2 regions of the Lysobacter arenosi genome follow, and region 2 is predicted to be linked to the other one. Evidence: riboswitches for the same ligand, from Rfam matches in the RefSeq annotation. Region 2 holds a riboswitch; the other holds the start of a gene.
What was found. A riboswitch is a leader RNA that binds a small molecule or an ion and turns the genes downstream of it on or off. The one in region 2 is predicted to bind cobalamin.

Region 1: linked by a shared signal. The riboswitch ahead of btuB (TonB-dependent vitamin B12 receptor) and the one ahead of HIV01_RS17360 (ribonucleoside-diphosphate reductase subunit alpha) in region 2 are both predicted to bind cobalamin.

Annotation. Positions count from the first base shown of each region.
Region 1 covers NZ_CP071517.1:3,581,376-3,596,410, forward strand. The annotation lists gene HIV01_RS16435 (aminomethyl transferase family protein) at 1-350, shown strand, start outside; gene HIV01_RS16440 (phytoene desaturase family protein) at 350-1,930, shown strand; partial or broken gene HIV01_RS18425 (FAD-dependent oxidoreductase) at 1,933-2,085, shown strand; gene HIV01_RS16445 (phytoene desaturase family protein) at 2,159-3,454, shown strand; gene HIV01_RS16450 (DUF998 domain-containing protein) at 3,500-4,201, shown strand; gene HIV01_RS16455 (aromatic ring-hydroxylating oxygenase subunit alpha) at 4,198-5,310, opposite strand; gene HIV01_RS16460 (hypothetical protein) at 5,572-6,192, shown strand; gene HIV01_RS16465 (NAD(P)/FAD-dependent oxidoreductase) at 6,193-7,407, shown strand; gene btuB (TonB-dependent vitamin B12 receptor) at 7,953-9,842, opposite strand; cobalamin riboswitch at 10,007-10,226, opposite strand; gene HIV01_RS16475 (TfoX/Sxy family protein) at 10,260-10,649, opposite strand; gene HIV01_RS16480 (GAF domain-containing protein) at 10,646-11,131, opposite strand; gene bioD (dethiobiotin synthase) at 11,195-11,884, shown strand; gene HIV01_RS16490 (efflux RND transporter periplasmic adaptor subunit) at 12,059-13,252, shown strand; gene HIV01_RS16495 (efflux RND transporter permease subunit) at 13,262-15,035, shown strand, end outside.
Region 2 covers NZ_CP071517.1:3,788,799-3,803,833, forward strand. The annotation lists gene HIV01_RS17350 (acyl-CoA thioesterase) at 1-33, opposite strand, end outside; gene HIV01_RS17355 (ribonucleotide-diphosphate reductase subunit beta) at 20-1,048, opposite strand; gene HIV01_RS17360 (ribonucleoside-diphosphate reductase subunit alpha) at 1,152-3,512, opposite strand; cobalamin riboswitch at 3,843-4,079, opposite strand; gene HIV01_RS17365 (phosphoglycerate kinase) at 4,257-5,429, shown strand; gene HIV01_RS17370 (HAD hydrolase-like protein) at 5,443-6,081, shown strand; gene pyk (pyruvate kinase) at 6,291-7,757, shown strand; gene HIV01_RS17380 (hypothetical protein) at 8,002-8,604, shown strand; gene HIV01_RS17385 (class I fructose-bisphosphate aldolase) at 8,756-9,766, shown strand; gene HIV01_RS17390 (M14 family zinc carboxypeptidase) at 9,850-11,538, opposite strand; gene napE (periplasmic nitrate reductase, NapE protein) at 11,779-11,940, shown strand; gene napF (ferredoxin-type protein NapF) at 11,942-12,439, shown strand; gene HIV01_RS17405 (chaperone NapD) at 12,436-12,744, shown strand; gene napA (periplasmic nitrate reductase subunit alpha) at 12,741-15,035, shown strand, end outside.

The sequences.
Region 1 (15,035 bases), 210 kb from region 2:
TCGAGAAGGAAAAGCGCGAAGGCTCGGCGTGGAAGCTGGTCGGCTTCGAGGTCGACTGGGAAAAGATGGAGCCGCTGTTCGCCCGCGTCGGCCTGCCGCCGCAGATCCCCGGCATGGCGGTGCGCGAGAGCCTGCCGATGATGCAGGGCGACAGGCAGGTGGGTTATGCCTCCACCAGCACCTGGTCGCCGGTGCTGAAGAAGTACATCGCGCTGGTGCACCTGCAGCGTCCGTACTACGAGCCGGGAACGGCACTGACCATGGAAGTCACCGTCGAGCACAAGCGCCTGCAGGCGCCGGGCAAGGTGGTGAAGCTGCCGTTCTACGAGCCGGAGTGGAAGAAGAAGTGATGACCAACCAGTACGACGCCATCGTCATCGGCGCCGGCCACAACGGCCTGATCGCCGCCGCCTACCTGGCGCGCGCGGGCAAGAAGGTGGCCGTTCTCGAACGCCGCGAGGTCGTCGGTGGCGCGGCAGTGACCGCCGAACCGTTCCCCGGCTATCGCTTCAGCCAGTTCTCCTACGTGGTCAGCCTGCTGCGACCGGAGATCATCCGCGACCTGGAGCTGCCCAGGCACGGCCTGAAGATCCTGCCGCTGCCGAGCACGGTCACGCCGATGGACAACGGCGACTACCTGGCCGCGTGGGACGACCACGACCTCACGCGCCAGGAGCTCTATCGCCATTCGCCACGCGATGCCGAAGCGTCCGACGAGTACGGCCGGGTGATGGCGCGCGCGGCCAAGGCGATCAAGCCGATCATCGGCCTGGTGCCGCCGGATCCGTCGTCGTTGAGCCTGCGCGACCTCAAGGGCCTGCTCAAGCTCGGCCAGTACGGCAAGAGTCTGTCGGAGAAGGAGCTCTACCAGATCGCCAAGCTGCTCACGCAGTCGGCCGCCGACCTGCTCAACGACTGGTTCGAGTTCGACCCGCTCAAGGGCACCAAGTCGGCCAGCGGCATCATCGGTACCTTCCTCGGTCCGCATTCGCCCGGCACCGCCTACGTGCTGCTGCACCACTACATGGGCGAGATCGACGGCGCCTTCCGCGCCTGGGGCTTCTGCAAGAACGGCAACGGCGGCGTCACCCAGGCGATCGCCAGTTCGGCGCGCGCGCTGGGTGTGGAGATCCGCACCAATGCCGCGGTCGAGCAAGTGATCGTGCGCGGTGGCCGCGCTTCCGGCGTGGCGCTGGCCAACGGCGACGAGCTGCGCGCGAAGGTCGTCATCTCGGCGGCGGACCCGAAGCGCAGCTTCCTGCAGTTCGTCGAAGGCAAGCACCTGCCCGACGAGTTCGTGCAGCAGATCAAGAACTTCCGTGTCCGCGGCTCCTCCGGCAAGGTCAACATCGCCTTCAGCGGACTGCCGGACTTCACCTGCCTTCCCGGCGAAGGCCCGCTGCACCGCGGCGCGGTCTCGATCAGCCCGAGCATGGAGTACATCGAGCGCGCCTACGACGAGGCCAAGTACGGCCAGTTCGCCAAGCAGCCGTACATCGACATGATCTTCCCGTCGATGATCGACCGCGACATGGCGCCGCCGGGCCACCACGTGGCGTCGTGCTTCGTGCAGTACGCGCCGTACGACATCGAGGGCGGCTGGGACGATGCCAAGCGCGACGCGTTCGGCGAGACGGTGATCTCCACGCTCGAGCGCTACGCCCCGGACATCCGCAGCAAGATCGTCGGCAAGCAGGTGATCACGCCCAAGGACATCGAGCAGATCGCCGGCATCACCGGCGGCAACATCTTCCACGGCGAACTGTTGCTGCACCAGCTGTTCTTCCTGCGACCGGCGCCGCAGTGGGCGGACTTCCGCACGCCGTTGCCGGGCTATTACTTCGGCGCGTCCGGCGCGCACCCAGGAGGTGGCGTGATGGGCGCGGCCGGCAAGATGGCCGCGCAGGAAGTACTGAAGGACTGGAAGTGATCATGACGAACACGCGATACGACATCCTCATCGTCGGCGCCGGCCACAACGGCCTGGTCGCGGCGACTTATCTCGCCAAGGCCGGCAAGAAGGTGCTGGTGCTCGAGCAGCGCGACCGCGCCGGCGGGCAGCTCGCCACCGACACCCTCGGCGACAGCAGCTTCGACCCGTTGCACGCCGGCGCGCAGCTGCGCCCGGACATCGTCGCCGACCTCGGGCTGGCGCGGCATGGCCTTGGCGTACGAAGCCGCGACGCCGTACGTGTCATTGCAGCCCGACGGCAAGCGCCTGCATCTGTCGGCCACGGCCGGCGATGCCGCCACGCTCGAATCGATCCGCCAGTTCTCCGCGGCGGACGCCGCACGCTGGCCCGAGTTCGTCGCCTTCATGGATCGCGCCGCCGCCTTCCTCGATGCGGCTTACCGCACGCCGATGCCGCGCCTGCCGCATGTCGGCCTGGCCGAAGGCTGGCCACTGGCGAAGCTGGCCTGGACGCTGCGCCGCCTCGGCGGCCGCGACATGTTCCGGGTGATCCGGGCGATGTCGATGTCGACGGTGGAATTCACCGAGGAATGGTTCGAGTCGGAGCAGGTGAAGGCCGCGGTGGCGGCCGTCGGCATCCACGGCCATACGCTCGGCTCGATGTCGGCCGGCACCGGCTACACGCTGATGCACAACTGGCTCAACCGCGGCGGCCTCGCCCAGCGGGCGGTCGTCGGCGGCAACGGCAAGGTGGCCGAGGCGCTGGTGGCGGCATTGAAGGCCGCCGGTGGCGAGCTGCGCACGGGCGCCGGCGTCGAACGCATCCTGGTCGACTCGCTGCGGGTCTCGGGCGTGCGCCTGGACAACGGCGAGGAGATCGCCGCGACGACGGTGCTGTCGGCCGCCGATCCGCGTCGCACCCTGTTGGGCCTGGTCGGCGCGCCGGAGCTGCCGCCGGACTTCGTCTGGCAGGTGCAGTCGATCAAGATGCGCGGCGCGGTCGCCAAGGTCCACCTGCTGACCAACGGCAACCACGGCCTGCCGGCGGGAACGCTGGCGATCGCACCGACGTTGAAGTACCTCGAGCGCGCGTACGACGCAGCCAAGTACGGCGAGCTGTCGGCTCAGCCCTACCTGGAGGTCACCACCGCCGGCAAAGTCGTTTCCATCCACGTCCAGTCGGCGCCGTTCAAGCTGCGCGGAACCGGCTGGGACGAGGCGAGGGCGACGATCGAGCGCACCGCAATTGAAATCGTCGCCGGGCAGTTCCCGGCGCTGGAAGCGTCCGTGCGCGAAGTGCGCACGATCACCGCGGTCGACCTGGAACAGCAGTACGGCCTCAGCGAAGGCGACATGAACCACGGACAGCTGATCCTCGACCAGATGTTCTTCATGCGTCCGCTGCCGGGCTGGTCCAACCATGCCACCCCGGTCGATGGCCTCTACCTGTGCGGCAGTGGCAGCCACGGCGGTGGCGGCATCAGCGGCGCGGCCGGACGTAATGGCGCGCAGGCAGTGTTGAAGGCCAAGGCAAGCGCGTAAAGTCGACGGTGGCCGCGAAATCGCGGCCGCCTCGTTGGCACAGTCATGAAAGCGACGGTTCCCGTCGATGCGGCAGTCCGAAGGAAGCAGGGCGGCTTCCTCGACGGGGTAGTGCGGCAGAAGTCAGGGCTGATCTGTCTGGTGGCCGTGCTCGTCTTCCTGTCGACCTGCATCGTGCTGCAGTGGCTGCGCACCGACCTGGACTGGCGCCAGGACCCGCTCAGTGCCTATCTCAAGGGTCCGTATGGCGGCTGGCTGCGGCTGGCCTATTACTCGCTGAGCATGGCGCTGATCCTGCTGGGCGCGGGCCTGTACCGCGTGTTGCAGCCACAGGCGCGCAGCGCCGTCCCCGCAGCGCTGCTGGCCCTGGCCGGGATCGCGCTGGCGCTGACCGCGATCTCCGAAACAGATCTGCCGCTGCTGGACCATGACCAGGAAAACCAGCTGCACCGGCTGGCCGCGATGACCACGTTCCTGAGCGTGACCTCGGCGATGGTGCTGCAGTCCTGGCGCTTCCACTACGACGCGATCTGGCGCGTGCACGTGGCACTGGCGCTGCCCCTGGCCGTGGCCAGCTTCATCGCCCTGTGGATCTACGCGTACTGGCACGGCATGCCCGAGGGCCTGCGGCAGAAGACGGTGATCTCGATGATCCTGCTCTGGCTGGGGATTGCCGCGTGGTGGTTGCGGCATGAGCAGCTGGTGCGGTTGCAGCCGGTGGCCGAGACGCCGCCGGCACCGGACTAGACGCCCGCGCTCAGATCCTCATGCAGCAACCGGTGAAACAGATGTTCCCCCGCCTCGCGCCGCACCGACAGCCGTCCGGTCGAATACGCGCGTGAATGCAGCCCGCGCTGCACCGACTTGCAGATCGCCATGTCCTCGTCCTGGATCTGCTGGCCGACATCGACGCTGGCGCGGTTGCGCGCATACGCCGCTTCGGACACATCCTCGAACCAGAAGTCGAAGATCACCTCGGTCTGGTTTACGCCCAGCGGCAGCACGAGGTTGGTGTCCATCACGCCCTCGTACCAGTTGATCATCAGGTTCGGGTGCATCCAGTAGTACAGCGCACGATCGCCCTTGCGCACCGCGGCGTAGTCCTCCTGCGCCTTGGCCGTGGTCAGCGGGCTCGACTGCAGGCAGAAGCGGCCGCCGTTCTCGATCGTGTAGTTCTTGTAGTCCAGGACGCTGTCCAGGCCCTTGTGCAGGTGCGGGACGTGGTAGCCGCCGTCGAGGTAGTTGTCGACGAAGACCTTCCAGTTGCAGTCGAACAGGTAATGGCGGCGTTCGAAGAAGTGCAGTTTCGACAGCTGCAGCGGGCGGATCTGCTCGATCAGGTCGACGCCGAGGAACTCTTCCAGGCTCGGCCCCTGGGCATCCAGCCGCACGAACACCCAGTTCTCCCAGACCGCGGTCGCCACCGGCGCCAGCCCGTGCTGCGAACGGTCGAAGTGGCATTCGCTGTTGAAGCTCGGCGTGCCCTTGAGCGCGCCCTCCAGCGTGTAGGTCCAGCCGTGGTACGGGCAGCGCAGGTTCTGCGCACAGCCCGATGGCTCGGTCATTACCGCGGCGGCATGGTGGCGGCAGACATTGAAGAAGCCGCGCAGCTCGCCGTCGCTGCCGCGCACGACCAGGATGGGCTCGCCGGCGATTTCGCAGGTGACGTACTGCCCGGACTCGCGCAGCTGGTCCAGGCGCCCGGCCATCTGCCAGGAACGCGAGAAGGTCGTGCGCTTCTCGCGCTCGCTGATGCGCTCGTCGACGTACCAGGAGGCAGGAATGGTGGAGGCCTCGGCCAGCGGCAACGACGGGTCGTACTGGCCTAGAAGATCAGTTACAGATGAAGAATTCATTCGCCTCGCCCTGATGCGCGGGCCGATCCGGCCCCGGACTGCTTCCCCGCCACATACTTTCCCGCGCCCGGCGACGGTGTCAATGGCAGTCGTCCGTGCGCAAAGCGAACGCATCCAGTCGCTTTCGTGAGGAGGACATTCACTTCCGGTTGGATGTCATCGCGCGCGGATGTCGACGGCGACCAGCGAATTTTCCACGTCCGGTTAACGCCGCGGTGGCTACACGTGGACTACGCAAATCAGTCCACTGGAGTCCCGGCAATGGCCAGGAAAGCATCGATCGAACAGGATCAGGTCAACGAACTGCTGTATCAGGCGCTGGAAACCGAAATGGGGGGCATCAAGATCTACGAGACCGCCATCGGCTGCGCCGTCAACGAGGACCTGCGCGAGGAGTGGCAGGAGTACCTGTCCGAGACGAAAACGCATCGCAAGGTCCTGCTCAATGTGTTCGAGCAGCTGGGACTGGATCCGGAAACGAAGACGCCGGGTCGCGAGGTTGTTGGCCACATCGGCGCGTCGCTGGTCGCGGCGATGGACATGGCGCGCAAGAGCGGCAATCCCACCGCCGCCGAACTGGTGGCTACCGAATGCGTGGTACTGGCCGAAACCAAGGACCACCACAACTGGGAACTGATCGGACAGATTGCCAAGCACACCACCGGCGACCTGGCGAAAGTGCTCAAGCAGGCGCACGAGGCGGTGGAGAACGACGAAGACCATCACCTCTACCACACGCGCGGCTGGAGCCGTGAGCTGTGGTTGCAGTCGCTGGGCATCCCCGCCGTGCTGCCGCCGCCGGAGGAGGTCAAGCAGGTCGAGACGGCGATCGGCGCGGCGCGTGCCGAGAAGGCGCGCGAATCGATGCCGAAGAAGCACTGATTGGACCTTAAGAGCGGGTATCCCTATTGGGCCGTCAGCAACGGCCTGATGTACGCCTTTCCGCGACTGGAGGCGGATGCCCGCTGTGACGTGGCGATCATCGGCGGCGGCGTGACTGCCGCCCTGATCGCCGACGCGCTCATCGAGGACGGCCACGAGGTCGTCGTGCTGGAGCAGCGCGACATCGGCTGGGGCAGCACCGCGGCGAGCACGGCGCTGCTGCAGTACGAGAGCGACGTGACGCTGGGTGACCTGGCCAGGCAGTACGGGCTGACCGAGGCGCTCAAGTCGTACCGCGCCAGCGCCGAAACCATCGGGCAGCTGGAGGCGCTTTCGCGTCGCCTGCGTGATGTCGGCTTCGAGCGCGTGCACAGCGTGTACTACGCCAGTCGCGCCTGGCATCGACGCAAGCTCCGCAGCGAGTTCGACCTGCGCGCGGAGCACGGTTTCGATGTCGAGTGGCTGGGGCCGGAGGAGCTGCTGGAGCGCTTTGGCTTCCGCGCGCCTGCGGCGATCGTCAGTACACCGGCCGCCAGTATCGATCCGTACCGGTTGACCCACCGACTGTTCCGCGCGCTGCAGGGGCAGGGTGCGCAGGTGTTCGACCGCACCTGCGTCGAGCGCATCGAGCCGTCGGCGCGCAAGGTGGACCTGGTCACGGGCGACGGCCTGCGCGTCCGCGCCGGGCATGTGGTGGTTGCGGCGGGCTACGCATCCCAGCAGTGGCTCGACCGGCGCTTTGCCAGCAACCGCAGCAGCTATGCGTTCATTTCCGATCCGTTGGACCCTGATGTCCTGGCGTCATTGCGGCGCACGGTGATGTGGGAGACCGCCAGGCCGTACCTCTACCTGCGCACCACGCCCGACTGTCGCGTGATCGTCGGCGGTGAGGACGATGCAGTGGACATCCCGGCAAGACGCGATGGCCGCGTCGGCAAGAAGGCGGGCAAGCTGATGGAGAAGCTGTCGGGCCTGTTCCCGCAGCTGCAGCCATTGATACCTGCATTCTCATGGGCCGGCACCTTCGCCGAGACGAAGGACGGCTTGCCGTTCATGGGCGCGAACGCGCAATGGGGCCCGCGTGTGCTGTTCGCCATGGCGTATGGCGGCAACGGCATCACCTACTCGATGGTCGGTCGCGACCTGATCCGGGCGGCCATCAAGCGCCGGCAGCATCCGCTGGCGGCCTTGTACTCGTTCGATCGGATGCGTTGATCGGGGCTCGTGTCTGCGTTGTGGCGTCGTCCGCCGGGCCGGGGATTGCTCCGCCCCTTAGTCAGACATCCTGTCTGATGCGGGGCGTGGGCCATCCATGGCCCACTGCTGCGCAATCCCCGTCCCGGCGGCCGACGCTCCGGCAATTCGTTGCCCGGTCTTCGACTGCCCCTCCCCAACCCCTCTGCCGAATGGGAGAGGAGCTCAACAGCGCGAGTGGGTTTGGAACGACCACTTCCTTTCGCGGGCGTCCGGGACCCAGATCACCGAGCAGACGTGCGAATGAGCGAGGGCACGGACACCGTCCAGGGCCGGCACAGCGCGAGTCCGACCGTCGCAGCTGCATCACGCGGGCACTGCGCTCTCGCCACCAGTTGAAGTCAATAGAACAGTAGAAGCTTCCGGAAGGAGGGGGTGGGGTGTATTTCGCGAACAGTAAACGGAGCGAAGCGGAGGTTCGCGGAATACACCCCACCTCCTCCCCCACTGACCACACAAAAAAAGGCCCGGCATTGCCGGGCCTCTTCTCGGATCAAACCAACGCCTCAGTTCACCGGCGCATAACGCAGCGTGAGGAACCACTCCCGACCGGGCTGGTTGTAGAACGCAACAGTCTCGTAATCGCGGTCGAACACGTTCGCCACGCGGGCCTGCAACGTCAGGTCCTGGGTGATGGCGTACTCGGCGCGCAGGTCGAGCGTGCCGTAGCCGCCGAGGCGGCGGCTGTTGGTGACGTCGTCAAAGCGCGAACCTTCGCCGACTGCAGTCAGGCCGACGCGGAACGCACCGAAGGCGCGGTCGACGTCGAGGCGGGCGCTGTTCTTCGCACGGCGAGCCAGTTCATTGCCCTCGTAGAAACCGCGACGGTTCTCGGTGTCGAGGTAGCTGATCGCACCGGCGATGGTCCAGTCGGCGATCGTGGCGTCGGCCGACAGCTCGGCACCCTGCATGCGCGCCTTCTCGACGTTGTTGGGCAGGTTGATCGAAGCATCGAAAGCGATCAGGTCGTCGACGTCGGTGCTGAAGGTGTCGAGGTGGACGTTGAAGCCGTCGCCCAGGTAGGCCAGGCCCAGCTCCCAGGTCTCTGAGTCTTCCGGGCGCAGGTTGGGATTGCCAAAGAAGGGGAAGTACAGCTCGTTGAAGGTCGGTGCCTTGAACGCGCTGCCGTAGCCGGCGGTGACGCGCCAGTTGTCGGCGAACACCAGGCCCCAGGCGGCGCCGCCGGTGGTGTGGCCGCCGAACTGCTCGTTGTCGTCGCGGCGCACGCTGGCCTCGAGCGACTGCGCGCCGAACTTCGCCTGGTACTGCACGAACGCGGCCTTGTTGTCGCGCTCATCCTCGTCGTACGGCGTGGTGCTCTCGACGCTGTCGTTGAGCCAGTCCAGGCCGACGCTGACCAGCTGGTCGGCGGCGATGCCGAAGTCACCCTGCAGCGTCGCGCTGTCGCGGTTGGTGCTGAAGAAGTCGAGGTAGGTATCGCCGAGGAAGTTGTCGGACGAGTCGACGTTGCGGCCGGCGGTCAGGTGCACGTCGACGCGGTCGGACGGGTGCCAGCGCAGCTTGCCGCCGATCACCTGCTGCACGGTTTCGGCACGGTCGGTGAAGTCACCGTCGAACTCGTTGTCGCCTTCGTTGCGCAGCGCGTGGCCTTCCAGGCTCCACTGCTCGGTCAGGTTGATGCCGCCGCGCAGCGACAGCGCATCCTTCTCGTAGCCATCGCGATCGGGCTGCGAGTCCAGGGCGATGAAGCAACCGGCGCCGTCGAAGGTGGCCGGGTCGAAGAAGCCGTTGCAGGCGTTGATGCCGCTGGTGCGGGTGTGCTGGTAGTCGGCACCGAACCAGCCACGGTCATTGCTGCCGCCGAAACCGACGCCGTAACCGAGCGTGTCGTTGCTACCGCCGTCGAAGCGCACGCGCGGGGCGAAGGCCTGCTTGTCGCGGCGGGTGAATACCTGGATCACGCCGCCGATGGCGTCGGCGCCGTACAGGCTCGAACGCGGGCCGCGGACGATCTCGACACGGTCGATCATTTCGATCGGCAGGTCCTGGAACGCGGTCAGGCCCGAGGTCGCCGAGCCGACGCGGATGCCGTCGACCAGCACCAGCACGTGGTCGGATTCGGCGCCGCGCAGGAACAGCGTGGTCAGCTTGCCGTTGCCGCCCTGGTTGGACATCGAGATGCCGGCGCGGCCGCGCAGCAGGTCCGGCAGCGAGCGTGCCTGGCTGCGGCGGATCTGTTCGGCGTCGATGACTTCCACCGGTGCCAGCGCATCGTTGACGCTGATCGCGGTGCGGTTGGCGGTGACGATGACCTGGTCAAGCTCGGTCGGGTCGGTGGCGCCAGCGCTGTCCTGCGCGTGGGCAAGCGCGGGTGCGGCGAGCAGGCACGCGACGGCCAGGCGCACGGACAGGGACAACGGGGTACGCAATTGCATCGATGATTCTCCAACGCACGGCTCGGGCCGTGACGGGCAACTGGGAAAGTCGCGAAAGGAGAGTGCACGAGGCTGCGGTGTGGGCGCACGGCGCCAACGTCGCCGCCGCGATGCCCTCCGCATCGCAACCAGTGGTGGGCACCGCCGTACAGTCATGTACGGGCGCGTGACCCTGCTTCCAGGCCGGTCTCCGGACTCGCGAGTGGAGGGCTGTGCTCTCCGGCGCCGCGCCTTCCCGTGACTTGCACAGTGGCGGATGCAGCGCTTGTACTCGCTTACCGTTGCGGGGGCAGTGCCGGAATGATCCCTGCTGGGACGTCACCGGCTTCCCGTTTCAACCCGCCGGCAGGACGCCGCCGGGTCACCTCGAAGCGGGGCGCAGTCTACGCGATTAGCGGGGCGCTGCCCAAATGGGGTTCAGTCCCGGTCTGCCGGCTCATCCAGCAGCGACGGCATCGCCATCGTTTCCTCGGCGACCTGGGTGGTCGTCACCGGGCCGGCCGGCGGGCGGTAGCGCGGCGGCGGCAGCAGGGCGATCGCCGCTTCGGTGGCGGCGATGAGTTCGGCGCGGCGCTCGTCGGGGATCTCCTGCCAGTGGCAGTCCTGCAGCGCGCCTTCGATGGCGTACAGCAGGTTCAGCGTCGGCTTGAAGCCGGCGCGCTTGACGCGCATGAACGCCTCGACGGTCCCGACCGCGGTCAGGTCCTCGCGCGAGCGCAGTCCCACCTGGCGCAACCAGGCCGCCGACTTGGGACCGATGTTGCGCAGCTTGTCGCCGCCTTTTTCCCCGCCTTTACCGATATTCATGCCAGCGACTCCACGAAGGCCTGGGCAATCGCTTCCAAGCCGCGCTGGTCGTCGGCGTCGAAGCGGTCGAAGTGCGGGCTGTCCAGATCGAACACGCCGATCAGCTGGCCATCCCCCCCCACAAGTGGCACGACCAGTTCGGAGTTAGACGCAGAATCGCACGCAATGTGGCCAGGGAAGGCGTGGACATCGGCGATCCGCTGGGTCTGGCGGGTGGTCGCGGCCGCCCCGCAGACGCCCTTGTCGAGCGGAATCCGGATGCAGGCCGGCAACCCCTGGAACGGTCCGACCACCAGTTCGGTGCCGTCGAACAGGTAGAAACCGACCCAGTTCAGGCCGGGCAGGGAGTGGTACACCAGGGCCGAGAGATTGGCTGCGTTGGCCACACGGTCGCGTTCGCCGTGCACCAGCGCCCGCGCCTGCTCGAGCAACTGTGCGTACTGTTCGGGCTTGGGCCCGCTTAGACTTTCGCTGGTGAACATACTTGCCTCTTTCCCGCAGTCTACCAGCGTGCGGTCCACGGGCTTGCGACGGACGGTCCGGGCATGAACGGGCCCGAGGCCCGAGCCGGCTGGTTCGTCACCGGCACCGATACCGGCATCGGAAAATCACTGGCCAGTGCGACGCTGCTGTACGCGCTGCGCGCGCGCGGCCTGCGTGCGGTCGGCATGAAGCCGCTCGCCAGCGGCTGCGAGGTCACCGCCGACGGCCTGCGCAACGAAGATGCGCTGCTGCTGCAGGCGGCCAGCGAGCCACGCCCGGCCTATGACGACGTCAACCCCTATGCGCTGCTGCAGCCGCTGGCACCGGAACTTGCCGCGGCCGATGCCGGTGTCACTGTGCAGCTGCAGCCGATCCTGGATGCGCATGCACGCTTGTCGGCGATGGCCGATGCCGTCGTGGTGGAAGGCGTCGGTGGCTGGGCCGCACCGCTGTCGACCGATCTCGACCAGGCCGACCTGGTACGCGCTCTGGACCTGCCGGTGGTGATGGTGGTCGGCCTGCGCCTGGGTTGCATCAACCACGCACGATTGACCGCGCGCGCGATCGCCGCCGATGGATTACGCCTCGCCGGCTGGATCGCCAACGACATCGATCCGCAGATGGCGCGCGCCGACGACAACTTCACACTGCTACGTCACCGCTTGCCGATACCTTGCTGGGGACGCCTGCCGTTCCGCGATCGGCCCGATCCCGCCGCACTGGCGCACCTGCTTGCGCCGACCAGCGTCTGAAACGGTTTGCCAAAGCGGGCTCTGCGGACTTGCTTGTGCCTGATCCGGCGTGATCACCCCGCGCGTGACTTCTGGGGGGTGGGCGGAAAACTCAGAATGCTAGACTGGGCGGTATAGGAATTAAACCAATCTGAGCATCATCGCTCGTACATGACGGAATCGGAGTCCTCCCCCATGGTCAAGAACCCGCGCTCGGTGGCAATGGCCGCCGCGTTGGCCCTCGCACTCACCGCCTGTGGCGGCAAGGATCAGGCACAGGGGGGCGGCATGCCTCCTCCGGAAGTCGGCGTGGTCAAACTGCAACCGGGCAACGTGCCGCTGCAGAAGGACCTTGTCGGCCGTCTGGCGGCATTCCGCAGCGCCGACGTGCGCGCCCGCGTGCCGGGCGTGCTCAAGCAGCGCCTGTACGACGAAGGCACCGACGTGAAGGCCGGGCAGGTGCTGTTCCAGATCGATCCGGACCAGCTGAAGGCGTCGACGGGCCAGTCCCAGGCCGCACTCGCGGCAGCGGAAGCGACGTATGCCAACGCCAAGTCGGCTGCCGACCGCGCCCGTCGCCTGGCGCCGCAGAAGTTCGTCTCGCAGTCCGATCTCGACAATGCCCTTGCCGCCGAACGCAGCGCCGCCGCCGCGGTGAAGCAGGCGCAGGCCGCGTTGGCCGATGCCCGCATCAACCTGGGCTACGCCACCGTGCGCGCGCCGATCAGCGGTCGCGCCGGCAAGCAGCAGGTCACCGAGGGCGCACTGGTCGGCCAGGACACGGCGACGCTGCTCACCACCGTCGACCAGATCGATCCGCTGTACGTGAACTTCTCGGTCAGCGTCACCGAGCTCGAGCAGATCCGTCGCGCCCGCACCGGCGCCGGCACCGGCGAGGGCGAAGTGCAGGTGGTGCTGCCCGACGGCAGCGTCTACCAGCGCACCGGCACGATGGACTTCTCCGGTGACGTGGTCGATCCGGCAACGGGTGCGATCGCGATGCGCGCGCGCATCCCCAACCCGGACAAGAACCTGCTGCCGGGTACCTACGTGACGTTGAAGGCGACGCTCGGCGAGCAGGCCAACGCCTACCTCGTCCCGCAGGTCGGCCTGCTGCGCGATGCCAAGAGCCCGTACGTGCTGGTGGTTGGCGGCGACGGCAAGGTCGTGCGCAAGGACGTCGTCACCGATCGCCTGCAGGGTGACAGCTGGGTCGTGAGCAGCGGCCTGGCCGCCGGCGACCAGGTCATCGTCTCGGGCATCCAGCGCGCAACGCCGGGCCAGCCGGCGAAGGCAGCACCCGTTGCCGCTGCCGGTGAAGGCAAGCCTGCCCAGGACGCAAAGCCTGCCGCCAAGCCTGCCGCCGAGGCGCAGGCAAACAAGGACTGATCCCCCACCATGTCCAGATTCTTCATCAACCACCCGGTCTTCGCCTGGGTCATCGCGATCCTGATATCGCTGTGCGGCGTGCTGGCGATCTTCAACCTCGGCGTCGAGTCGTACCCGAGCATCGCCCCGCCGCAGGTCACCGTGTCGGCGTCGTACCCGGGCGCGAGCGCGGAGACGGCTGAAGGCGCGGTCACCCAGGTGATCGAGCAGCAGCTCACCGGCATCGACAACCTCGTCTACTTCAACTCCTCGTCGAGTTCGAGCGGCGGTTCCAACATCACCCTGACGTTCGCACCGGGCACCGATCCGGACATCGCCCAGGTGCAGGTGCAGAACAAGGTCGCGCTGGCAACGCCGCGACTGCCGACCGAAGTGACCCAGCAGGGCGTGGTGGTGGCCAAGGCCAACGCCGGCTTCCTGATGGTGGTCGCGCTGCGCGCCGACAGCGAGCGTTTCGACCGCGACAGCCTCAGCGACATCATCGGTTCGCGCGTGCTCGACCAGATCGCGCGCGTACCGGGCGTGGGCAGCACCCAGCAGTTCGGCAGCGAATACGCCATGAACATCTGGCTGAACCCGGACAAGCTGCGTGGCTTCGGCCTGTCGGCGACGCAGGTGCTGACCGCCGTGCGCGGCCAGAACGTGCAGTTCGCCGCCGGCAAGATCGGCGCCGATCCGGCACCGGCCGGGCAGGCGTTCACCGCGACGGTGTCGGCCGAGGGCCGCTTCAGCACGCCCGAGCAGTTCGGCAACATCATCCTGCGCACCAACACCGACGGCACCAGCGTGCGTTTGCGCGACGTTGCCCGCATCGGCCTGGGCGCGACCGCCTACGGCTTCGACAGCCGCTGGGACGGCCAGCCGGCCGCCGGCTTCGCCGTCCAGCTGGCACCGGGTGCCAACGCACTGGGCGTGGCCGAAGCCATCTACGCGCGCATGGAGGAGCTGCAGAGCACCTTCCCGCCGGGCGTGAGCTGGTTCGCGCCGTACGACAGCTCGACCTTCGTCTCGGTCTCGATCAAGGAAGTGATCAAGACCCTGTTCGAGGCGATCGTGCTCGTCTTCCTGGTGATGCTGATCTTCCTGCAGAACCTGCGCGCGACGCTGATCCCGACCCTGGTGATCCCGATCGCGCTGCTCGGCACGTTCCTGGGCATGTACTTCATCGGCTTCACGATCAACCAGCTCAGCCTGTTCGGCATGGTGCTGGCGATCGGCATCGTGGTCGACGACGCGATCGTGGTGATCGAGAACGTCGAACGCATCATGACCGAGGAGGGCCTGTCGCCGAAGGCGGCCACGCGCAAGTCGATGAGCCAGATCAGCGGCGCGGTCGTGGCGATCACCGTGGTGCTGGCGGCGGTGTTCATCCCGTCGGCGTTCCAGGGCGGTTCGGCCGGCGAGATCTACAAGCAGTTCGCCATCACCATCGCCATGGCGATGTTCTTCTCGGCGTTCCTGGCACTGGGCTTCACCCCGGCGCTGTGCGCGACGCTGCTCAAGCCGACCGCCGACCACCACCGCGACAACTTCGTCTTCCGCAACTTCAACAAGTTGTACGACAAGGTCAGCGGCACCTACATCGGCCACATCGGCGGCGCGATCAAGCACACGCCGCGCTGGATGATGGTGTTCGGCCTGCTGGTGGTGCTGTGCGGCTTCCTGTTCACGCGCATGCCGGGCAGCTTCCTGCCCGAGGAAGACCAGGGCTATGCGATCGCCCTGATCGGCCTGCCGCCGGGCGCGTCGATCACGCGCACCAACGCCGTGCTCGACCAGGTCC
Region 2 (15,035 bases):
GGTGGGAGGCGACGCCGCTTCAGAACGCGGCATCGAAGGCGACCTCGCCCTGCACGCCGACCTGGTAGGCCGAGACGCGACGCTCGAAGAAGTTGGTGACTTCCTGCACGTCCTGCAGGTCCATGAACGCGAACGGGTTGGTCGCGCCGAAATGGCGCGGCATGCCCAGCTGCGCCAGGCGCTGGTCGGCGCAGTACTGCAGGTACTGGCGCATGTCCTTCGGCGAGAGGCCGGCAACGCCGCCCGACAGCACGTCCTGGGCGAACTGCATTTCGCACTCCACCGCTTCCTCCAGCATCTGCACGACCTGGCGCTGCAGTTCGTCGTCGAACAGTTCCGGCTGCTCGCTGCGCGCGGTGCGGATCACTTCGAAGGCGAAGGCCATGTGGCAGCTCTCGTCGCGGAACACCCAGTTGGTGCCCGACGCCAGGCCGTGCAGCAGGCCGCGCGAACGCAGGTAGTAGACGTAGGCGAAGGCGGCGAAGAAGAACAGGCCCTCGATGCAGCAGGCGAAGCAGATCAGGTTGAGCAGGAACTGGCGGCGCTGTTCGGTCGTTTCGATGCGGCGGATGTCCTGGATCGAATCGATCCACTTGAAGCAGAACTCGGCCTTGGCGCGGATCGAAGGAATGTTCTGCACCGCATCGAACGCTTTCGCGCGTGCGACCGGGTCGGGCAGGTAGGTGTCGAGCAGGGTCAGGTAGAACTGCACGTGCAGCGCTTCCTCGTACAGCTGCCGCGACAGGTACATGCGCGCCTCGGGCGCGTTGATGTGCTGGTACAGGTTCAGCACCAGGTTGTTGGCGACGATGCTGTCGCCGGTGGCGAAGAAGGCCACCAGTCGCTCGATCAGATGCCGCTCGGCCGGCCCCAGCTTGTGCTTGAGGTCGTTGACGTCGAGCGAGAAGTCGACCTCCTCGACGGTCCAGGTGTTGCGGATCGCGTCGCGGTACATCTCGTAGAACTGCGGATAGCGCATCGGCCGCAGGGTGAGGTCGAAGCCGGGGTCGAGCAGGCGCATGTCGGTGGTCATGGAAATCCTTTGCATGGAATCCCTCTCCGCTGGCGGGAGAGGGTGGCGCATGGCGCCGGGAGAGGGGGACGCTGTTGTTCTTCCTGGGGGGAGGGCGCGTCCCCTCTCCCTGGCGCAACTACTGGCAGGCCTCGCAGCTTTCCGGGTTCTCGAGCGAGCACGCCACGGCTTCCACCGCGCTGTACTCCGGCTTGGCCGCTTCGGCGACGCCGCTGACGGTGGCCTTGGCGATCTTCGTCGCCGGACGCGAGCGCAGGTAGTAAGTGGTCTTCAGCCCCTTCTTCCACGCGTACATGTACATCGACGACAGCTGGCCGATGTTCGGGCTCTCGATGAACAGGTTCAGCGACTGGCTCTGGTCGATGAAGGCGCCGCGGTCGGCGGCCATGTCGATCAGCGAGCGCATCGGCAGTTCCCACGCGGTGCGATAGACCGCGCGCAGCGACTCGGGAATCTGCGTGATGCCCTGGATCGAGCCTTCGGCCATCTTGATGCGGTCGCGCAGTTCCGGCGTCCACAGGCCCAGCGTCTTGAGTTCTTCGGCGAGGTAGCGGTTGACCACGAGGAAGTCGCCCGACAGCGTCTCGCGCTTGAACAGGTTCGACACCTGCGGCTCGATGCACTCGTAGCAGCCGGCGATGGAGGCGATGGTCGCCGTCGGCGCGATCGCGATCAGCAGCGAGTTGCGCAGGCCGTGCTCGGCGATGCGGGCACGCAGGCTGTCCCAGCCGTGGGCGTCGGACGGCGTCACGCCCCAGGCTTCGAACTGCAGCTCGCCCTGCGAGGCGCGCGTGTCGGCGAAGGACGGATGGCGGCCGCGTTCCATCGCCAGCTCGTTGGAAGCCGACAGTGCATGGAAGTACACCGCCTCGGCGATCTGCTTCGACAGTGCGCGCGCCTGGTCGGAGTCGAACGGCATGCGCAGTTTGAAGAACACGTCCTGCAGGCCCATCACGCCCAGGCCGACCGGGCGCCACTTGAGGTTGGCGCGGCGGGCGGTCTCGATCGGGTAGAAGTTCAGGTCGATCACGCGGTCGAGCTGGCGCACGGCCAGGCGCACGGTCTCGGCGAGCTTCTCGAAGTCGAAGCGACCGTCCTCACCGTGCACCGGACCCTCGGCGAACAGCTCGACGTGGTGGGAGAGGTTGATCGAGCCCAGGTTGCACACCGCGGTCTCGTCCTGTGAGGTGACTTCCAGGATCTCCGTGCACAGGTTCGACAGGTGCACCACGTTGCCTTCGCGCAGGGTCTGGTTGCAGGCGCGGTTGGACTTGTCCTTGAAGTTCATCCAGCCGTTGCCGGTCTGCGCCAGCGTGCGCACCATGCGGCTGTACAGCTCGCGTGCCTTGACGGTGCGCGCCGCAAGGCCGGCCACTTCGGCGGCGTGGTAGGCGCGGTCGAAGGCCTCGCCCCACAGGTCGGTCAGCTGCGGCACCCTGGCCGGGTCGAACAGCGACCAGTCGCCGTCGGCCTCGACCCGGCGCATGAACTCGTCGGGAATCCAGTTGGCCAGGTTGAGGTTGTGCGTGCGCCGCGCCTCGTCACCGGTGTTGTCGCGCAGTTCCAGGAACTCCTCAACGTCGGCGTGCCACGGCTCCAGGTACACGCAGGCCGCGCCCTTGCGCTTGCCGCCCTGATTGACCGCGGCGACCGAGGCGTCGAGTGTCTTCAGCCACGGCACGATGCCGTTGCTCAGGCCGTTGGTCGAGCGGATCAGCGAGCCGCGCGAACGGATGCGGGTGTAGCTCAGGCCGATGCCACCGCTGAACTTGCTCAGCTTGGCCACGTCCATGTAGCGCTTGTAGATGCTTTCCAGCGAGTCTTCCGGCGAGTCGAGCAGGAAGCAGCTCGACAGCTGCTCGTGCGTGGTGCCGGAATTGAACAGCGTCGGCGAGCTGGGGATGTAATCCAGCTGCGCCATGCGCCGGTACAGCGCCAGCGCGTCGCTGACATCCTCGCTCAGTGCGCAGGCGATGCGCAGGAAGAACTGCTGCGGCGTCTCGATCACCGTGCGCGCGGTCGGGTGGCGCAGCAGGTAGCGGTCGTAGAGCGTGCGCAGGCCGAAGTAGTCGAAGCGCTGGTTGAGGCTCGGGTCGATCGCGTCGTTGAGCTTGCGCGCGTTGGCCTGGACGAAGGTCAGCAGGCGCTCGTTGATCAGGCCTAGGTCGAAGCCGCGCTGCACCGACTGCGAGAACGCGTGGATCTCGATGCCGGCGACTTCCTTCTCGATCACGCCGGCGAGCAGGCGCGCGGCGAGGCGGCCGTATTCGGGTTCTTCGGCAGTGAGCAGGGCGGCGGTGCGGATCGACAGTTCGTCGAGCTCGCGCGTGGTCGCGCCGTCATACAGGCCGGAGATGGTGCGCGTGGCAACGCGCATCGGATCTACGGAGAACAGGCCTTCGCAGTTGCGCGTCACCGCGCGCACGATCTTGTTGAGGTCGACCGGGTCGCGGCGGCCGTTGCGCTTGGTCACCGTCATTGTGAGGTTGGCGGCCGGCGGGGTCAGGGTGAAGCCGGCGGGGGCGGTCTGTTCCGAGCCGGCCTGCGCGGACGTGGCGGCGGCAGGCTTGCTCACGGCAGGCGCGTTGGTGGTGGTGGTCATGGCGGTAGCTCCGGTGCGTGGGCGCACGGCTCGTTGTCCTTCCCTCGAAGGGCAACGTGGCGCGGGTTCCGAAGCGTGCGGTTGCGGCGTCGCGCAGGCCGAGACGGACCTGTGGTGGCGGGCGCGTTCCTCGAGAGAAAACGGGCGCCACCCTGCGACACCGACCGTCTTCCCTCCGAAGACTCGCTGGCCGGTCACCGCGCGGTGTGCAACGCGCGGCTGTCGGCAGGTCTTCGGGCTCTGGACGCGAGGACCGGGCGCATGCCGCTGGTGCCTCACCTAATGACCGTCGCTTCCCAGGCCCATGCCCAGTGCCATGACGGCGTTCGTTTCCACTACCGCTGCGGGGCAGCGCCGGAGTTGGCCGCTCGCTGTGAGCGTGGCCGCACCGGACTTCCCTTTTAAGCCGACCGCGAGGTCGGCACCGACGGCCACAACATAGTGGGGGTTGGATGATCCGTCAACGCTAAATGTTGTGGATAAGTTGTGAGCGAGTGCTGGCGCGGATTTGCCGTGCGGGAGCATCGAAGGGACAATGCCGGTCCTCGTCGCGTTGTCGCGACTGCAACCCATCCCCTCCCAACCCTCCCCACGAAAGGGGGGCTTCAAAGGCCAATGCCCATGTCCATCCTCCGCATGTCCGACCTCGACCTCGCCGGCAAGCGCGTGCTGATCCGCGAAGACCTCAACGTGCCGATCGACGACGGTCGCATCACCTCCGAACAGCGCATCACCGCCGCCGTGCCGACGATGAAGCTGGCGCTGGAGAAAGGCGCGGCGGTGATGGTCACCTCGCACCTGGGGCGGCCGAAGGAAGGCGTGTGGAGCGAGGCCGATTCGCTGGCGCCGGTCGCCAGGCGCCTGTCGGAGCTGCTCGGCATCGACGTGCCGCTGGTCAAGGACTGGGTTGACGGCGTCGATGTCGCACCGGGTCAGTTGGTGCTGCTCGAGAACTGCCGCATGAATGTCGGCGAAGGCAAGGACGACGAAGCGCTGTCGAAGAAGTACGCGGCGCTGTGCGACGTCTACGTCATGGACGCCTTTGGCACCGCCCACCGCGCGCAGGCGTCCACGCACGGCGCGATCCGCTTCGCCAAGGTCGCCGCCGGCGGTCCGCTGCTGATGGCCGAACTCGATGCGCTGGCCAAGGCGCTCGACAACCCGGCGCGTCCGCTGCTGGCGATCGTCGCCGGCTCGAAGGTCTCGACCAAGCTTGAACTGCTGTCGTCGCTGGTCAGCAAGGTCGACCAGCTGATCGTCGGCGGCGGCATCGCCAACACCTTCATCGCCGCGATGGGCCACGGCGTCGGCAAGTCGCTGGTCGAGAACGACCTGATCGACACCGCGAAGAAGATCATGGCCGACGCCAAGGCCCGCGGCGCCGACATCCCGGTGCCGACCGATGTCGTGGTCGCGCCGGCCTTCGCCGCCGATGCGCCGGCCACGGTCAAGGCCGTCGATGCCGTCGGCGCCGACGACATGATCCTCGACATCGGCCCGGACACCGCGGCGCGTTATGCCGAGCTGATCAAGGCCGCCGGCACCGTGGTCTGGAACGGCCCGGTCGGCGTGTTCGAGTTCGATGCGTTCGGCAAGGGTACGCAAACCCTGGCGCGTGCGATTGCGTCCAGCAAGGCGTTTTCGATCGCCGGCGGCGGCGACACCCTGGCCGCGGTCGACAAGTACGGCATCGAGCAGGACGTGTCCTACATCTCCACCGGCGGCGGCGCCTTCCTCGAGTTTCTCGAAGGCAAGGAACTGCCGGCCGTGACCGCGCTCAAGGCGCGCGGCTGAGTCCGTAACCGCGATGGCCACGGTGTTCTTCGACATGGACGGCACGCTGATCGACTCGGCCGTCGGCATCACCCGCTGCGTCGAGCATGCACTGGTGAAGATGGGCCTGCCGGTGCCGCCGCAGTCGGAACTGCGGCGCTGGATAGGTCCGGCGCTGCGCACCAGCTTTGGTCCGCTGCTCGACGATCCGCAGGACGTCGAGCAGGCGGTGCTGCACTACCGCGACCGCTTCGAGAGCGACGGCTGGGCCGAGCACGAGGTCTATGCCGGCATCGGCGAGACGATCGAGGCGCTGCATGCGGCCGGGCATCGGCTGGCGGTGGTCACCGCCAAGAACGAGCCGCACGCACGCAAGATCGCCGCGCACCTGCCGTTCGGGCATCGCTTCGACGACATCGTCGGCGCGACCCTGGACGGTCGCATCAGCCACAAGGACCAGTTGATCGCCGAAGCGTTGCGGCGCTTCGACGTTGCCGCCGGCGAGTGCTGGATGATCGGCGACCGGCGCATGGACATCGAAGGCGCGCGTCATCACGGCATGCGCAATGTCGGCGTGCTGTGGGGTTTTGGTGGCGAGGCGGAACTGCGCGAGGCCGGGGCGCTGCACCTGGCGGCTGCGCCCGGGGAGCTGCAGGGGCTGCTGGCGGCCTGATCGCGGGTCGGGAGTGTGGGTGGTCTGCTTTTGGTGGGGTGATTCCAGACCACTTGCCTGCATGCCCCGCGGTATGGACGACCCTCGTCCCGGATTGCATGCGTATTCAATTCGAATGACCGCACAGCTGTGCTAGCGTCGCCCGAATCAACGGATTCGCTCTTGAGCCAATCCGCACCGACAATCCGCACCAGGCGAAGCAGCATTCGATGACGACCACCCAGCGCCGCACCAAGATCCTCGCCACCCTCGGCCCGGCCACTGATCCGCCGGGCGTCCTCGACGCACTGCTCACTGCCGGCGTCGACGTAGTCCGACTCAATTTCTCGCACGGCGATCCGTCCTCGCAGGTCGCCCGCGCCGAAGCCGTGCGCGAAGCGGCCAAACGTGTCGGCGTGGAAGTCGGCATCCTCGCCGACCTGCCCGGTCCGAAGATCCGCATCGAGCGATTCGCCGAAGGCAAGGTCCTGCTCAAGGCCGGCGACCGCTTCGACCTGGTCGCCAGCGCCGATGCGCCTCCCGGCAACCTGCGCGAGGTCGGCGTGAGCTACCTCGGCCTGCCCGACGACGTGCGCCCCGGCGACGTCCTGCTGCTCGACGATGGCCTGCTGCAGCTGCGCGTCGGAGCGATCGAAGGCGAGCGCATCATCACCACCGTCCTCAACGACGGCGCACTGTCGGACCGCAAGGGCCTCAACAAGCAGGGCGGCGGCCTGTCGCTGGGCGCGCTGACCGAGCGCGACAAGGAACTGATCCTGGTCGCGGCCGAACTGGGCGCAGACTTCATCGCGGTGTCGTTCTGCCGCAACGCCGAAGACATGAACGAGGCGCGCCGCATTGCCCGCGCCGCCGGCTGCGACGCCGCACTGGTGTCGAAGATCGAGCGTGCCGAGGCGATCGAGAACCTGTCGGAGATCGTCGACGCCAGCGACGTGGTCATGGTCGCGCGCGGCGACCTGGGCGTGGAGATCGGCGATGCCGAGCTGCCCGGCCTGCAGAAGAAGATCATTCGCGAGGCGCTCGAGCGCAATCGCGTGGTGATCACCGCCACGCAGATGCTGCAATCGATGGTCGACAGCCCGATCCCGACCCGCGCCGAAGTGCTCGACGTCGCCAACGCCGTGATCGACGGTACCGACGCGGTCATGCTGTCGCAGGAATCGGCCGCCGGCCGCTATCCGGTGAAGGCGGTCGAGGCGATGGCGCGCATCTGCCTGGGTGCCGAACGCCAGTTCAACCGCGACACCGATTTCGAGGCCGCCCCGCGCAACCTCGAGCGTGCCGACCAGGCGATCGCGATGGCGGCCATGTTCCTGTCCGAGCACATCGGCGTGCGCGCGATCGTGGCGATGACCGAATCGGGCGGTACCGCGCGCTTCCTGTCGCGCTTCCGCTCGCAGGTGCCGATCTTCGCGATGTCGCGCCACGACGGCGCGCGTCGTCGCATGACGATGATGCGCGATGTCGTCGCCTATGCCTTCGACAGCCGTGGCCTGAGTTCGCGTGACGCCGCGCGCAGCGCGATCAAGGAACTGTACGACCAGGACCGTCTCAGCGTCGGTGACCGGGTGATGTTCACCAGCGGCGACCACATGGAACAGCACGGCGCGACCAACACGCTGCGCCTGTTGCAGGTCGGTGCGGACGGCACCGCCGAAGGCCTGGGCGAACTCTAGCCTGCCATCCGCAGGAGCGAGCTTGCTCGCGACGAAGTTCGCTCCTACGAATGCTGGAAATCGTGCGAAGGCGGCGTGATGGCCGCCTGATCAATCCGGGCGCGTTGGCGATAGCAATCCCTCCCCCAGGGGAATTGCCGTGGCAAACGCAAGGTTCGGTAGACCCAGCCGCTCGTCGCTGCTGTTGCAAGGCATCGCGACAATCGCCTCCAGCATCATGCTGTGCGCGTGCACGACCGTGGGCATGCACACCCAGGAGCGATTCGCCGTCAATTACGGTCCGCCGGTGCAGATGCGCGTGTGCGTGCTGCGCACGGCCGATGTCAGCGAGCAGCGCGTCGAGAAGTTGATCGCCGCGGTCAACACCGAGTTCGAGCCCTACGGCATCGACGTGGTGGTGCCCTGGGTGCGGCCATGGACGCGTTCCGGTTTCGCCCACCGCAGCCTGTTCGACGATGTCATCGCACACGAACTGGAAGCGCCGTGCGATCGCCTGGTGGCCTTCGTCGACCGCAACGCCGGCGATTTCCTCTGGGGCCTGCTGATGCCCGAAGTGCTGGGCAGCGTCGATGATCCCACCCACACGCGCGGCTTCGTGGTGGCCACGCAGGTCTCGCTCAACCAGGTGTTCACGCCGCCGGGCAAGGCGACAGTGCACGAGTTCTACCATCTGCTTGGTTGTCCGCACGCCGGCGAGTTGACCGACTGCTACGCGCAGATCGCGGCACTCAAGCGCAACATCGATCCTGCCGCCGATTTCTTCCCGGGGGTGGACGAGTACGGCCAGCCGCTGAAGACGCGGGACGCCGCCAACCACACGTTGCGCCAGGCCATCGCTGGGCAGTGAGCCGGCGCGGGCCGGCAACGGCGCCCGAAATTGGTATTGAAATTCGGGGTGCCGGTTGCGCAAGTCATTGATTCACCGTGGCCGGCCCCGGGCGGGAATGCTGCGCTGCCGCTATAATGCCGGGCTTCCCACCGCTCCCGCAGGACGTCTCATGAGCATCGAACAGCTTGCCGAAACCGCCCAGGCCATGGTGGCCCCGGGCAAGGGAATCATCGCCATCGATGAGTCCACCAGCACCATTGCCAAGCGCTTCGCAGGCGTCGGCATCGAGAACACCGAAGAGAATCGCCGCGCCTACCGCGAGCTGCTGCTGGCCACGCCCAAGCTGAACGACTACATCTCCGGCGCGATCCTGTTCGACGAGACCATCCGACAGTCGACCAAGAGCGGCATCCCGTTCGCCCAGTACATGTCCGACAACGGCATGATCCCGGGCATCAAGGTCGACAAGGGCACTCATGCGCTGGCCGGCTTCCCGGGCGAAGTCGTCACCGAAGGCCTCGATGGCCTGCGTGCGCGCCTGGAGGAGTACTACAAGCTCGGCGCCCGTTTCGCCAAGTGGCGCGCGGTGATCAACATCGGTGACGACATCCCGTCGGGTACCTGCATCGACTCCAATGCCCATGCGCTGGCCCGCTACGCGGCGCTGTGCCAGGAGCAGGGTCTGGTGCCGATGGTCGAGCCGGAAGTGATCATGGACGGTTCGCACGACATCGAGACCTGCTACGAGGTCACCGAGGTCACGCTGCGTTCGCTGTTCGCTTCTCTGTACGAGCACAACGTGATGCTGGAAGGCACGATCCTGAAGGCTTCGATGATCCTGCCGGGCACCACCAGCGGCGAGAAGGCCAGCGTCGAGGACGTCGCCGCGGCGACCCTGCAGTGCCTGAAGTCGACCGTGCCGGCGACCCTGCCGGGCATCGTGTTCCTGTCCGGTGGCCAGGCCGACGAGGACGCCACCGCGCACCTCAACGCCATGAACCAGATGGGTCCGAACCCGTGGCCGCTGTCGTTCTCCTACGGCCGCGCCATGCAGCAGGCGGCCCTGAAGCTGTGGTCGCAGGACCTGATCAACAACTTCGCCAAGGCCCAGCAGACGGTGTACGAGCGCGCTCGTGACAACGGCCTCGCCGCGCTTGGCCAGTGGAAGCAGGCCGCGTAAGCGTCGCTTTCAGGAACCATCAGAAAAGCCGGCCTTGTGCCGGCTTTTTTGTTGGCGAGTGGTCTGCCGGCGGACCGGTGTGCCTAGTCGGCGATTACCGTGAAATACGCCGCATCCGGCGTGCCGACGCTGCCACCGGCGTCGCTGCCGCGGACGAAGACGACATGGCGGCCTGGCGCCAGGCCCTGCGTGTTGACCACCGCGCGAACGCTCTCGCGGCTGGTGTCCCAAGTGCCGTCGCTGGGCTGCATCGCGACCCTGGTCGCACCGGCGGTCCAGGGACGCTGGTCGAGGTAGGCCGAAGCGGCGCGGATCGCGTGCACCGGCTCGGCACCGTTGCTCTGGTTGCTGCGGCCGTCGTCGATCGTGGCGGTCACGGTCACTGCCTGGCCGGCGCTGACGCTCGCCGGCGATACCGCCACCGCCAGCGTGTCGGGCCCGGTCGGATAGACGTAAGGCGCGGTCAGGTTGCGCGCGGCGTAGCGCAATGCCGCCAGGTTCTTCGGCAGCGTGGTGGACTCGAACGTCGCGCAGCTCTCGAAGAACGCCACGCCCATCTCGATCGTGTAGCTGGGCACGCCGAGCAGGCCGTACATCGTGTCGGTGTTGGTGCCGTCGGCGACATACAGCCCGACCCACTGCTTCGGCGCATAACCGTTGTGCCAGGCAATCCGGCGGCCGAGCGTGCGCAGCGCCGTCGCGTTCGCGGTCGCCGTGGAGGAGTACGCCCAAGGCCACAGCACCAGGCGCGAGTAGCTGTGCAGGTCGACGAACAGACCGCGATAGTCCTGCGGTGCCGCGGCCGTGGCGGCATCGCCACGGCGATCGGGGAACACGCCGCCGCGCCAGGTGCCGCCGGCATCGGCGACACCGGCGATGTAGCGCAGCAGGTTCTGCGTTTCCGGCTCCGAACCCTGCTGCGGACCGCGATAAGTGCCCGCGCACGGATTGCCGCTGGAGCCACCGGCGGCGCCGTTCCAGCGAAACGGGAAATTGCGGTTGAGGTCGATGCCGTAGTTGCTGGCGGTGCACGAACCGTTGCTGGTGTTGACGTTCTTGCGCCACGAGGCGCCAGCCTCGGCGCGCTTGCGCCCGTCCGGATTGCCCTGCAACACGAAGTGGAAGCGGTACGTATCCAGCAACCACGTCGCCTCGGCGTTGCTGCCGTACCCGTCGACCAGCCATTGCGCGAAGCGGGTCAGCACCTCAGCAGGCGTGTACTCGCGCGCATGGATGGAGCCCAGCAGCACCATGCTCGGCTTGTTGGCAATGCTGGCGTCGGTGGCGCTGTTTCCGAGCACCAGCACCTTCATCGGGTAGCCCGCCGCCGGATCGCGACTGCGCAGCCAGCTCGGACCGATGTCCACGACCCGCGCCAGATCCGGCCGGTCTCGCGCGATCTGCTGCATTGTGTCGTAGGTTTCCTCGATGGTGCGGTAGCAGGCGAACCCGGGGATCGCCTCGGTGCGCACCTGCCCGGATTGCAGCAGCGCTTCATCCACTTCGCGCATGCGTTCGGTGGCGACCTCGTCGACGCGGGCATCGACACCAGCCCTGCGCAGCGCAAGGTACTCGTCGTAGGTCGCCTCGAACGCGGCGGTTCGGGCGTGCTCGTCAACGCTCACGTGCTGGAAACGTGCCGCCAGGTATTGCAGCTGGGCACGGTTCCCATACTGGACGCTGACGAAGAGCAGCTGATCATCTTTGCCGACCGCGCCCGCGCCACTTGCGGCGGCCGACCATAACAACAGCGCAGCGAGTCCCGGGCGCATCAAACAGCTCCATTGCCGGACTTCCGGATCGTGCGCCGGTACGGTGTAAATGCGGCTGAAGCCCGCGCACGCGGTCATTTTACGGAGCGTTAACACGAGGCCTTAACACGCCGTGGGTTACCAATGACGGCGGCGTTGATCCGTCCCTTCCTGACCGGATTTGAGTTGGATCAAGGAAGGCGACGGAGCGTGGCGTCATCCTCGCTGCGAACGGAATGGATCTTCGTGATGGAGCCAGCCATGGGCCAGCCAGACCACGCGGTCATCAAACGGCGCGAACGCATCGCCTTCCTGCTGCTGACCGCGGTCGTATTCCCGCTGGTGACGGTGATGATCGTCGCCGGCTACGGTTTCCTGGTCTGGATCTGGCAGATGTTCGCCGGCCCGCCGACGGGCCACTGACATGTCCGCCGTGCCGGATCGCTCACGTCGCGCGCTGCTGCTGGGCCGCAGCCAGGCCCGCGCGCCGCTGCGCCCGCCGTGGGCGTTGGCCGAAGCCGACTTCGTCGAGGCCTGCACCGGCTGCGGCGCCTGCATCGAGCGCTGCCCCGAGCAGGTGCTCGTGCGCGGTGCCGCCGGCTACGCCGTGTTCGACCCGCGCCTGGGTGAGTGCACCTTCTGCGGCGATTGCGCCGACGCGTGCGAGCCGAGGGCGATCAATCGCGCCGCTGTCGACGTCCCCTGGCGCACGCTGGCCAGCGCCGGCGACGCCTGCCTGCCGCGCCATGGCGTGGTCTGTTCGAGCTGCCGCGATGCCTGCCCGGAGCGGGCGATCGCGTTCCCCCTTTCGACTTCCGTGCCGACGCCCGTCATCGACCCCGCGCGCTGCACCGGCTGCGGTGCCTGCGTGAGCGTGTGTCCGGTCGACGCTCTGACACTGATGCAGCAGGAGCAGGCATGAGCAGCGATACCAGCGCCAACGAAGTCCACATCGCCAGCTTCGTCGTCCAGCACCGTGACGAGGCCGCGGCCGCTCTCGCGACCTGGATAGCCGCCAGCGACGACATGGAGCTGGCGCGCAGCGAGGGCACGCGCAGCATCGTGCTGTGCGAATGCGCCGACCAGTACGCGCTGCTCGATCGCATCGAGGCCCTGCGCTCCGTCCCGGGCGTGCTCAACGTGCTGCTGGTCTACCACCACGCCGAACCGGGCGATGCGCTCGACGCGCCCATGCCCACACTTACCGTCACCGGAGTCGCGCCATGACCACCCGCCGCGAGTTCATCCGCAATACCGCGGTCACCACCGCCGCGGCCGCCGCCGGCATGTCACTGCCGGGTGGCGCCGCCAACATCGTCACCGAAGGCGACCTGACCGCGTTGAAGTGGGACAAGGCGCCGTGCCGGTTCTGCGGCACCGGCTGCGGCGTCAACGTCGCCGTCAAGAGCGGTCGCGTCGTTGCCACGCACGGCGATGTCCATGCCGAGGTCAACCGTGGCATCAACTGCATCAAGGGCTACTTCCTGTCGAAGATCATGTACGGCAGCGACCGCCTGACCAAGCCGCTGCTGCGCAAGAAGGACGGCGTCTACGCCAAGGACGGGGACTTCGTCGAAGTGGAGTGGGACGAGGCCTTCGACGTCATGGCCGCGCAGTTCAAGCGTGTGCTCAAGAACAAGGGCGGCGACGGCATCGGCATGTTCGGCTCTGGCCAGTGGACCATCTTCGAGGGCTACGCCGCCAACAAGCTGATGAAGGCCGGCTTCCGCAGCAACCACATCGATCCGAACGCGCGCCACTGCATGGCCTCGGCGGTGATGGGCTTCATGCGCACCTTCGGCATGGACGAGCCGATGGGTTGCTACGACGACTTCGAGCACGCCGACGCGTTCGTGTTGTGGGGTTCGAACATGGCCGAGATGCACCCGATCCTGTGGACGCGGGTGACCGACCGCCGCCTGACCAATCCCAACGTCAAGGTTGCCGTGCTGTCGACGTTCGAGCATCGCAGCTTCGAGCTGGCCGACATCCCGATCGTGTTCAAGCCGCAGACCGACCTGGTCATCCTCAACTACATCGCCAACCACATCATCAAGAGCGGCAAGGTCAACAAGGAATTCGTCGACAAGCACACCAGCTTCAAGCAGGGCAACGACGACATCGGCTACGGCCTGCGCCCTGAGCACCCGCTGGAAGTGAAGGCGAAGAACGCCAAGGATGCCAACGGCGGCAAGGTCATCGACTTCGACCAGTTCGCCGCATTCGTGGCGCCATACACGCTGGAGAAGACGGTCGAGATGACCGGGGTGGAAGCGGGCTGGTTGCAGAAGCTGGCCGAGCTCTACGCCGACCCGAAGATCAAGGTCACCTCGTTCTGGACCATGGGCTTCAACCAGCACACACGCGGCGTGTGGGCCAACAACATGGTCTACAACCTGCACCTGCTGACCGGCAAGATCGCCACGCCCGGCAACAGCCCGTTCTCGCTGACCGGGCAACCGTCGGCCTGCGGTACCGCGCGCGAGGTCGGCACCTTCAGCCATCGCCTGCCGGCCGACATGGTGGTGACCAATCCCGAGCACCGCAAGCATGCCGAGGAGATCTGGAAGATCCCGCACGGCATCATCAAGGCCAAGCCCGGCTACCACGCGGTCGAACAGAACCGCGCACTCAAGGACGGCAAGCTCAATGCCTACTGGGTGCAGGTCAACAACAACATGCAGGCCGCGGCCAACCTGCGCGAGGAAGGCTGGCCGGGCTATCGCAATCCGGACAACTTCATCGTCGTCTCCGATGCCTATCCGACCGTGACCGCGCAGGCCGCCGACCTGGTGTTGCCGGCGGCGATGTGGGTGGAGAAGGAGGGTGCCTACGGCAACGCCGAGCGCCGCACGCAGTTCTGGCACCAGCTGGTCAATGCGCCGGCGCAGGCACGCTCGGACCTGTGGCAATTGATGGAATTCTCCAAGCGCTTCACCACCGACGAGTGCTGGCCGGCGGATATCCTCGCCGCCAACCCGGCCTTCAAGGGCAAGACCCTGTACGACGTGCTGTACCGCAACGGCAATGTCGACAAGTTCCCGCTGGACGACATCGAGAAGGGCTACGCCAACGACGAGTCCACGCACTTCGGCTACTACGTGCAGAAGGGATTGTTCGAGGAGTACGCCGCCTTCGGTCGTGGCCATGGCCATGACCTGGCGCCGTTCGACGACTACCACCGCACGCGCGGCCTGCGCTGGCCGGTGGTCAACGGCAAGGAAACGCGCTGGCGCTACCGCGAAGGCGCCGATCCCTACGTCAAGGCCGGCACCGGCTACCAGTTCTACGGCAACAAGGACAACCGCGCGGTGATCTGGGCGCTGCCCTACGAGCCGCCCGCCGAGTCGCCGGACAAGGAATACGACATGTGGCTGGTGACCGGGCGCGTGCTCGAGCACTGGCATTCGGGTTCGATGACGATGCGCGTGCCGGAGCTGTACCGCAGCTTCCCGACCGCGGTGATCTTCATGAATCCCGACGATGCCAGGGCGCGCGGCCTGAAGCGCGGTGACGAC